2 regions of the Sutcliffiella horikoshii genome follow, and region 2 is predicted to be linked to the other one. Evidence: a T-box and tRNA genes for the amino acid it is inferred to sense, from the RefSeq annotation. Region 2 holds a T-box; the other holds one or more tRNA genes.
What was found. The T-box of region 2 lies ahead of ileS (isoleucine--tRNA ligase). A T-box ahead of a tRNA ligase gene usually reads a tRNA of that ligase, here a tRNA-Ile.
Positions count from the first base shown of each region.

Region 1: it encodes a tRNA-Ile, which carries the amino acid that the T-box ahead of ileS (isoleucine--tRNA ligase) is inferred to sense. The anticodon was not compared.

Region 1 is NZ_CP082918.1:3,438,835-3,443,225, reverse strand. Features, by position in the region: rRNA gene K7887_RS17670 (23S ribosomal RNA) at 1-934, shown strand, start outside; rRNA gene rrf (5S ribosomal RNA) at 1,059-1,175, shown strand; tRNA gene K7887_RS17660 (tRNA-Val) at 1,184-1,259, shown strand; tRNA gene K7887_RS17655 (tRNA-Thr) at 1,298-1,373, shown strand; tRNA gene K7887_RS17650 (tRNA-Lys) at 1,379-1,454, shown strand; tRNA gene K7887_RS17645 (tRNA-Leu) at 1,463-1,543, shown strand; tRNA gene K7887_RS17640 (tRNA-Gly) at 1,560-1,634, shown strand; tRNA gene K7887_RS17635 (tRNA-Leu) at 1,643-1,731, shown strand; tRNA gene K7887_RS17630 (tRNA-Arg) at 1,769-1,845, shown strand; tRNA gene K7887_RS17625 (tRNA-Pro) at 1,850-1,926, shown strand; tRNA gene K7887_RS17620 (tRNA-Ala) at 1,947-2,019, shown strand; tRNA gene K7887_RS17615 (tRNA-Met) at 2,043-2,119, shown strand; tRNA gene K7887_RS17610 (tRNA-Ile) at 2,124-2,200, shown strand; tRNA gene K7887_RS17605 (tRNA-Ser) at 2,216-2,308, shown strand; tRNA gene K7887_RS17600 (tRNA-Met) at 2,356-2,432, shown strand; tRNA gene K7887_RS17595 (tRNA-Asp) at 2,436-2,511, shown strand; tRNA gene K7887_RS17590 (tRNA-Phe) at 2,529-2,601, shown strand; tRNA gene K7887_RS17585 (tRNA-Thr) at 2,629-2,704, shown strand; tRNA gene K7887_RS17580 (tRNA-His) at 2,730-2,802, shown strand; tRNA gene K7887_RS17575 (tRNA-Gly) at 2,810-2,883, shown strand; tRNA gene K7887_RS17570 (tRNA-Ile) at 2,891-2,967, shown strand; tRNA gene K7887_RS17565 (tRNA-Asn) at 2,984-3,058, shown strand; tRNA gene K7887_RS17560 (tRNA-Ser) at 3,064-3,154, shown strand; tRNA gene K7887_RS17555 (tRNA-Glu) at 3,163-3,234, shown strand; gene glgB (1,4-alpha-glucan branching enzyme) at 3,774-4,391, shown strand, end outside.
Region 2 is NZ_CP082918.1:1,809,155-1,813,545, forward strand. Features, by position in the region: gene K7887_RS09245 (YlmH family RNA-binding protein) at 1-371, shown strand, start outside; gene K7887_RS09250 (DivIVA domain-containing protein) at 451-951, shown strand; T-box leader at 1,044-1,280, shown strand; gene ileS (isoleucine--tRNA ligase) at 1,519-4,287, shown strand.

The DNA.
Region 1 (4,391 bases), 1.6 Mb from region 2:
ACGAAAGGCGTAACGATCTGGGCACTGTCTCAACCAGAGACTCGGTGAAATTATAGTACCTGTGAAGATGCAGGTTACCCGCGACAGGACGGAAAGACCCCGTGGAGCTTTACTGTAGCCTGATATTGAATTTTGGTACAGCTTGTACAGGATAGGTAGGAGCCTGAGAAGCCGGAGCGCTAGCTTCGGTGGAGGCGTCGGTGGGATACTACCCTGGCTGTATTGAAATTCTAACCCGCAGCCCTTATCGGGCTGGGAGACAGTGTCAGGTGGGCAGTTTGACTGGGGCGGTCGCCTCCTAAAGAGTAACGGAGGCGCCCAAAGGTTCCCTCAGAATGGTTGGAAATCATTCGCAGAGTGTAAAGGCACAAGGGAGCTTGACTGCGAGACCTACAAGTCGAGCAGGGACGAAAGTCGGGCTTAGTGATCCGGTGGTTCCGCATGGAAGGGCCATCGCTCAACGGATAAAAGCTACCCCGGGGATAACAGGCTTATCTCCCCCAAGAGTCCACATCGACGGGGAGGTTTGGCACCTCGATGTCGGCTCATCGCATCCTGGGGCTGTAGTCGGTCCCAAGGGTTGGGCTGTTCGCCCATTAAAGCGGTACGCGAGCTGGGTTCAGAACGTCGTGAGACAGTTCGGTCCCTATCCGTCGTGGGCGCAGGAAATTTGAGAGGAGCTGTCCTTAGTACGAGAGGACCGGGATGGACGCACCGCTGGTGTACCAGTTGTCTTGCCAAAGGCATAGCTGGGTAGCTACGTGCGGACGGGATAAGTGCTGAAAGCATCTAAGCATGAAGCCCCCCTCAAGATGAGATTTCCTTTTACTTCGGTAAGTAAGATCCCTGAAAGATGATCAGGTAGATAGGTTCGAGGTGGAAGCATGGTGACATGTGCAGCTGACGAATACTAATCGATCGAGGACTTAACCCAAATAAGTATCGAAATAAGTGAACGATATGAATTCTTGATATGAACACATTATCTAGTTTTGAAGGAACACGAAAGATGTAAAAACATCTTGATTTTCTTTCTCAATTTTGTATAATATAATTTGTCTGGTAATGATGGCGAAGAGGTCACACCCGTTCCCATACCGAACACGGAAGTTAAGCTCTTCAGCGCCGATGGTAGTTGGGGGATCTCCCCCTGTGAGAGTAGGACGTTGCCAGGCATTTATATGGAGGATTAGCTCAGCTGGGAGAGCATCTGCCTTACAAGCAGAGGGTCGGCGGTTCGATCCCGTCATCCTCCACCAATATTTTTTCACCTAGTGGAATTAACCATCAATATTATGCCGGTGTAGCTCAGTTGGTAGAGCAACTGACTTGTAATCAGTAGGTCGTGGGTTCGACTCCTATCGCCGGCACCATTTTTGTGCCATTAGCTCAGTCGGTAGAGCATCTGACTTTTAATCAGAGGGTCGAAGGTTCGAGTCCTTCATGGCACACCATTTATCTTGCGGGTGTGGCGGAATTGGCAGACGCGCTAGACTTAGGATCTAGTGTCTTTGACGTGGGGGTTCGAGTCCCTTCACCCGCATTGTAATTTTATATTAGCGGAAGTAGTTCAGTGGTAGAACACCACCTTGCCAAGGTGGGGGTCGCGGGTTCGAATCCCGTCTTCCGCTCCAACAGACTTGCCGGGGTGGCGGAACTGGCAGACGCACAGGACTTAAAATCCTGCGGTAGGTGACTACCGTACCGGTTCGATTCCGGTCCTCGGCACCAGAGTTTTTTACAGCAGTAAAACAACTATTATCTATATGCGCCCGTAGCTCAATTGGATAGAGCGTTTGACTACGGATCAAAAGGTTAGGGGTTCGAGTCCTCTCGGGCGCGCCATTATCGGGGAGTAGCTCAGCTTGGTAGAGCACTTGGTTTGGGACCAAGGGGTCGCAGGTTCAAATCCTGTCTTCCCGACCATTAAATCCCTTTTAGAATTTGGGGCCTTAGCTCAGCTGGGAGAGCGCCTGCTTTGCACGCAGGAGGTCAGCGGTTCGATCCCGCTAGGCTCCACTTTAATACTTTATTTTCTTTTTGGCGGTGTAGCTCAGCTGGCTAGAGCGTACGGTTCATACCCGTGAGGTCGGGGGTTCGATCCCCTCCGCCGCTACCAAAAAGGACCTTTAGCTCAGCTGGTTAGAGCAGACGGCTCATAACCGTCCGGTCGTAGGTTCGAGTCCTACAAGGTCCACCAGTTCTTTCTATACGCGGAGGAATACCCAAGTCCGGCTGAAGGGATCGGTCTTGAAAACCGACAGGGGTGTCAAAGCCCGCGGGGGTTCGAATCCCTCTTCCTCCGCCATATTATTTTAAATGATATGGTGAGTATAGAGACTTATATCTTATTGTCGCGGGGTGGAGCAGTCCGGTAGCTCGTCGGGCTCATAACCCGAAGGTCGCAGGTTCAAATCCTGTCCCCGCAACCAAATGGTCCCGTGGTGTAGCGGTTAACATGCCTGCCTGTCACGCAGGAGATCGCCGGTTCGATCCCGGTCGGGACCGCCATTTTTAACTAATAGTTTGGCTCGGTAGCTCAGTTGGTAGAGCAATGGACTGAAAATCCATGTGTCGGCGGTTCGATTCCGTCCCGAGCCACTTTGATTTTTCTAATGATCTTTTAATGCCGGTGTAGCTCAGTTGGTAGAGCAACTGACTTGTAATCAGTAGGTCGTGGGTTCGACTCCTATCGCCGGCACCATCTTTACTAAGTAAATATTATTATGGCGGTTGTGGCGAAGTGGTTAACGCACCTGATTGTGGTTCAGGCATTCGTGGGTTCGATTCCCATCAGTCGCCCTTTTTAGCGGGTGTAGTTTAATGGTAAAACCTCAGCCTTCCAAGCTGATGTCGTGGGTTCGATTCCCATCACCCGCTCCATTTTTGTGGGCCTATAGCTCAGCTGGTTAGAGCGCACGCCTGATAAGCGTGAGGTCGGTGGTTCGAGTCCACTTAGGCCCACCATTTTTTTATGTACCGTTCCACCATAGCTCAGCGGTAGAGCATTCGGCTGTTAACCGAAGGGTCGTAGGTTCGAATCCTACTGGTGGAGCCATATCTGGGGAAGTACTCAAGTGGCTGAAGAGGCGCCCCTGCTAAGGGTGTAGGTCGTGTAAGCGGCGCGAGGGTTCAAATCCCTCCTTCTCCGCCAGATTATCTGGCCCGTTGGTCAAGCGGTTAAGACACCGCCCTTTCACGGCGGTAACACGGGTTCGAATCCCGTACGGGTCATCAAAAGTTGTGGTATTTTATAAATACTATGGCTTTTTTTATTTGTCCAAAATTCTCTCGAAAAGTGCCTCGAAATTTCTATTCCAAGTAAAAAGTAAGTTTGCATCTTAACAATAAATTAAGATATTCTCAACTCATACAATACCCTTCTGCAAGACAAACAAAACCCCATTTCGAAAAGTAAAATTATTATATTAAAATAATCTATTCTTGTAAGCGTGTACATTTATGCTTGTAGACTATGTTGAACGGAAAAACTTTTCGACAAAAAACAACATTCCTCCTCCTAATTTTTAGTCGAAACTTCTCATAATGTAAACCCTTCCAAAAATGCTGTTATACCGCAATTTCAAGCAGAGCAACAATGAAAACGGTTTCCTTAAATTGCTTATTTATTACATAATAATCTGTAAAATTAAATATTGTTGATTTATGTCATACGATTTCGACTTGTCGGATAAAGGAGAATATTATAAAAAAGAGAATAGTAGTGTATAACAATATTCTTTTTTATAAGGAATGATGGAAGGGTGAAAAAATTGATTGCTACGAGTGCGACGGATTTTCAGCTGCACCTTTTTCATGAGGGAACATTGTATAAAAGTTATGAGCTTTTTGGCTCTCATTTAGTACGGCATCGTAAGAAAGTGTTAGGAACCAGGTTCACTGTGTGGGCCCCTAATGCCAAGAAGGTGCGCGTAATGGGTTCTTTTAATGAGTGGAATGGAGAGGTGCATCCACTAGAGAAATTAAATAACGAAGGTGTTTGGAGTATCCAAATAGATGAGGACTTATCCGGACACTTATATAAATACGAGATTGTTACACAATCCGGTGAAATATTACATAAAGCGGATCCATTTGCTTTTCATGCAGAAGTAAGACCTAATACAGCATCCATTGTATATGACTTAGAAGGGTTCAAATGGAAGGATCAAAACTGGCGCAGGAAAAAGAAACGAAAATTGGTTTATGAAAAACCGATGTTTATTTATGAACTGCACCTTGGTTCATGGAAGAAAAAGAATGATGGAGAACTTTACTCCTATATAGAGTTGATCACGGAATTAATCCCTTATATTAAGGAGCATGGTTTTACGCATATAGAATTGCTGCCATTGGTGGAGCATCCATATGACCGTTCATGGGGCTATCAA
Region 2 (4,391 bases):
GCGCTGAAGTCAGTGCTTTTGTTGAGATGCAATTACAAGAAGTAGGGAAAGTGAAAGTGTCCTTGAATGAGATGCCTCTTGAGGGTTTAAAGTCTACCGAAACAAGCTGGGAGGAAGCTTCTACGACTGCTGCATCCCTACGATTGGATGTTATGATTGCGTCCATCTACAATCTTTCCAGACAAAAGGCGCAATTATTGATTGGTGCCAAGAAGGTGAAGATTAATTGGAAGCTTGTTGAACAGACAGCCTTTGAATGTCAGGAAGGGGACATCCTTTCTGTAAGGGGATTTGGTAGAAGTAAACTTGTTACTGTAGATGGGAAAACCAAGAAAGACAAATGGAGAATTATTGTAGGAAAACAAAAATAATTTTTTGTTCGGCAGGAAAACAAGAGAGCATGTCGAATAATGTTAAGTAACAGTAGAGATTTTAATGGAGGTGGCATCAATGCCCTTAACACCACTTGATATTCACAATAAAGAGTTTAACAAGGCTTTTCGCGGCTACGATGAAGATGAAGTAAATGAATTTCTTGACCAGGTAATCAAGGACTATGAAATGATTCTGCGTGAAAAGAAAGAGCATGAGGAAAAGGCCAAAGAATTGAATGACCGTTTGTCTCACTTTAACACGATTGAAGAAACATTAAATAAGTCCATTCTGGTGGCACAAGAATCCGCAGAGGATGTCAGAAGAAATGCCCAGAAAGAAGCAAAACTGATTATCAAGGAAGCGGAAAAAAATGCAGACCGTATCATCAATGAATCTTTATTAAAATCAAGAAAGCTGCAAGTGGAAATAGATGAATTGAAGAAGCAATCAAAAATCTTCCGCAACCGCTTCAAGATGCTTGTTGAAGCGCAGTTGGAGCTAATCGACAACGATGACTGGGAACACTTAATGGAATATGAAGAAAAAGATAAAGAATTAGAAGAAAGTGGAGTATAACCTTGACGATATAAGGTTATATTCAGTATAATAACGAAACAAATCAAAGTTTTTTCATACAATAAACAAATGCACTTATTTTTTATAAACATATTAAAGCGTCGATAGGGACAGTAGTTTCTCTTACCACTTATTATAGCGAACCGGGGTCGGTGAAAGCCCGGTATAAGAAGAGAAGTGAAAATCACCCTAGAGCACAGGACTGAACGCAGATTGCCTGTAAGTCTTGTCGTCACATTCACGTTACGAATGCTAAAGCGGACTGAAACTGCCATCAAGCAGCTACGTCAATTTAGGGTGGTACCACGGGAGATCCTCTCGTCCCTTTCATGGGATGAGGGGATTTTTTTATTTGTTTCTAAGTTTTAAAGATTTTCTAGCTGTTGATTGGAGCACAGGGCGAAGACTCCTGAGGGAGATAGCGCTAGGTGGAGACCCCGCAGGCTTGCCGAGGAGGCTCCAGCAGCGCCCCTAGGAAAGCGAAGCCCAGTGCGGAAATCAACAGCGGTGTATATCAGTACCTTTATTTTATGAAAAAACAAAAATGTGAAAGTTGGAGGAAAGACCATGGAATACAAAGATACGTTATTAATGCCTAAAACCGAATTCCCAATGCGCGGAAACCTACCAAACCGCGAACCACAACTACAACAAAAATGGGACGAAATGGACATCTACAAAAAAGTGCAAGAACGCACTAAAGATCGCCCGATGTACGTCTTACATGACGGACCTCCATACGCAAACGGAGACATCCATATGGGTCACGCACTCAACAAAGTACTAAAAGATTTCATCGTCCGCTACAAATCCATGAGCGGCTACCATGCGCCATATGTTCCTGGTTGGGATACACACGGTCTGCCAATCGAAACAGCACTAACAAAGAACAAAAAAGTAAAACGCAAAGAAATGTCCGTAGCAGACTTCCGTAAATTATGTGAAGAATATGCATATGACCAAGTTGATCGCCAACGTGAACAATTTATGCGCCTTGGTGTACGCGGTGACTGGTTCAATCCATATATCACACTAAAACCTGAATATGAAGCACAACAGATCAAAGTTTTTGGTGAAATGGCGAAAAACGGATTAATCTATAAAGGCTTGAAGCCGGTTTATTGGTCTCCTTCAAGTGAATCTGCACTTGCAGAAGCGGAAATCGAATATCAAGATAAGCGCTCTCCTTCTATCTATGTAGCCTTTAAGGTTGAAGACGGAAAAGGAGTGTTAGATGGTTCTGAAAGCTTCATCATCTGGACGACTACTCCTTGGACAATTCCTGCTAACCTTGGAATTGCCGTGCATGCAGATTTAGATTACAGTGTTGTCGAAGTAAATGGCAGCAAGTTCATCATTGCTGCAGAACTTTTTGAAACTGTATCTAAGACACTTGAGTGGGAAGATGCAAAAGTTGTGAAAACACTTAAAGGGGCAGAACTAGAGCATGTAGTTGCGAAACATCCTTTATATGACCGCACTTCTTTAGTAATGCTTGGTGATCATGTAACGACTGACGCAGGAACGGGCTGTGTTCATACTGCACCAGGTCACGGGGAAGACGACTTTATCATCGGAAAGAAATATGGTCTTGACGTATTGTGCCCGGTGGATGCAAAAGGAAATATGACAGAAGAAGCACCAGGGTTTGAAGGACTGTTCTATGACGAGGCAAACAAGCCAATCACAGAAAAACTTCAAGAAGCTGGCGCACTGTTAAAATTAAACTTTATCACACACTCCTATCCGCATGACTGGCGTACAAAAAAGCCGACGATTTTCCGTGCAACAGCACAATGGTTTGCTTCCATCGATAAAATCAGGGACCAATTGCTTGAGGCAGTAGCTGAAACAAAGTGGGTTCCAGCATGGGGAGAAACTCGTCTTTATAACATGGTACGTGACCGTGGAGACTGGTGTATTTCTCGTCAACGTGCATGGGGAGTACCAATTCCTGTGTTCTATGCAGAAAACGGCCAGGAAATCATCACAGACGAAACGATCGATCATGTATCTGCCCTGTTCAGAGAGCATGGATCTAACATCTGGTTTGAAAAAGAAGCAAAAGACTTGCTTCCAGAAGGATTCACACATGAAGGCAGTCCTAATGGTACTTTCTTCAAAGAGATGGACATCATGGATGTATGGTTTGATTCCGGTTCTTCCCATCAATCCGTTCTAGAGGAAAGAGACGACCTGCAACGTCCTGCTGACCTTTACCTTGAAGGTTCTGACCAATATCGCGGATGGTTCAACTCTTCCTTGACGACAAGTGTAGCTGTAACAGGAAAGGCTCCTTATAAAGGAATCTTGAGTCACGGTTTCGCACTTGATGGCGAAGGGCGCAAGATGAGTAAATCACTAGGTAACGTAGTTCTTCCATCTAAAGTAATGAACCAACTTGGTGCAGATATTCTTCGTTTATGGGTAGCTTCTGTTGATTATCAATCTGACGTGAGAGTGTCTGATAACATCTTAAAGCAAGTAGCTGAAGTGTACCGTAAAATCCGTAACACATTCCGCTTCCTGCTTGGTAACCTTGCTGACTTTGATCCAACCGTAAATGCTGTAGACGTGAAGGATCTTCGCGAAGTAGACCGCTACATGATGGTCAAACTGAACAACTTGATCACGAAAGTGAAAAAATCCTATGAAGATTACGAGTTTGCTGGCATCTATCATGCTGTTCACAACTTCTGCACAATTGAATTGAGTTCATTCTATCTTGACTTTGCTAAAGATATTCTTTATATCGAAGGAAAAGATCAACATGACCGCAGAGCAATCCAGACAGTTCTTTATGAGACATTGCTTGCACTTACAAAACTTGTGACACCAATTCTTCCTCATACAGCTGACGAAGTATGGTCACACATTGAGTTTGTAAAAGAAGAAAGTGTACAACTGGTTGATATGCCGGATGTATTGACTGTTGATGGTGCAGATGCGATTGAAGAAAAATGGGATAAGTTCATGGCACTTCGTGACGATGTGTTAAAAGCGCTGGAGGTTGCCCGTAACGAAAAAGTTATCGGTAAATCCCTTGCTGCAAAAATCACTCTATATCCGAATGCAGAAACGAAGGCATTGCTTGATTCCATCAAAGAAAATGTTCAGCAACTGTTTATCGTTTCCGGCTTGGAAGTTGCTGGTGTGAAAGAAGATGCTCCAGATAATGCTCACGTATTTGAAGGAGTAGCTATCGCTGTAACACCTGCTGAAGGCGAAACATGTGACCGCTGCTGGGTTGTCACACCGACAGTTGGAGAAGATGAAGATCACCCAACACTTTGCGTTCGCTGTGCATCTGTTGTTAAAGAAAATTACACGGCATAATATACGCTTGAAGAACGAAAAACCGTCGACTTTTTGTCGGCGGTTTTTTGATTGGTTAGGAAATCATAAAATAATCAAATGCTGGAATAGTCTTCAGAGTCTTA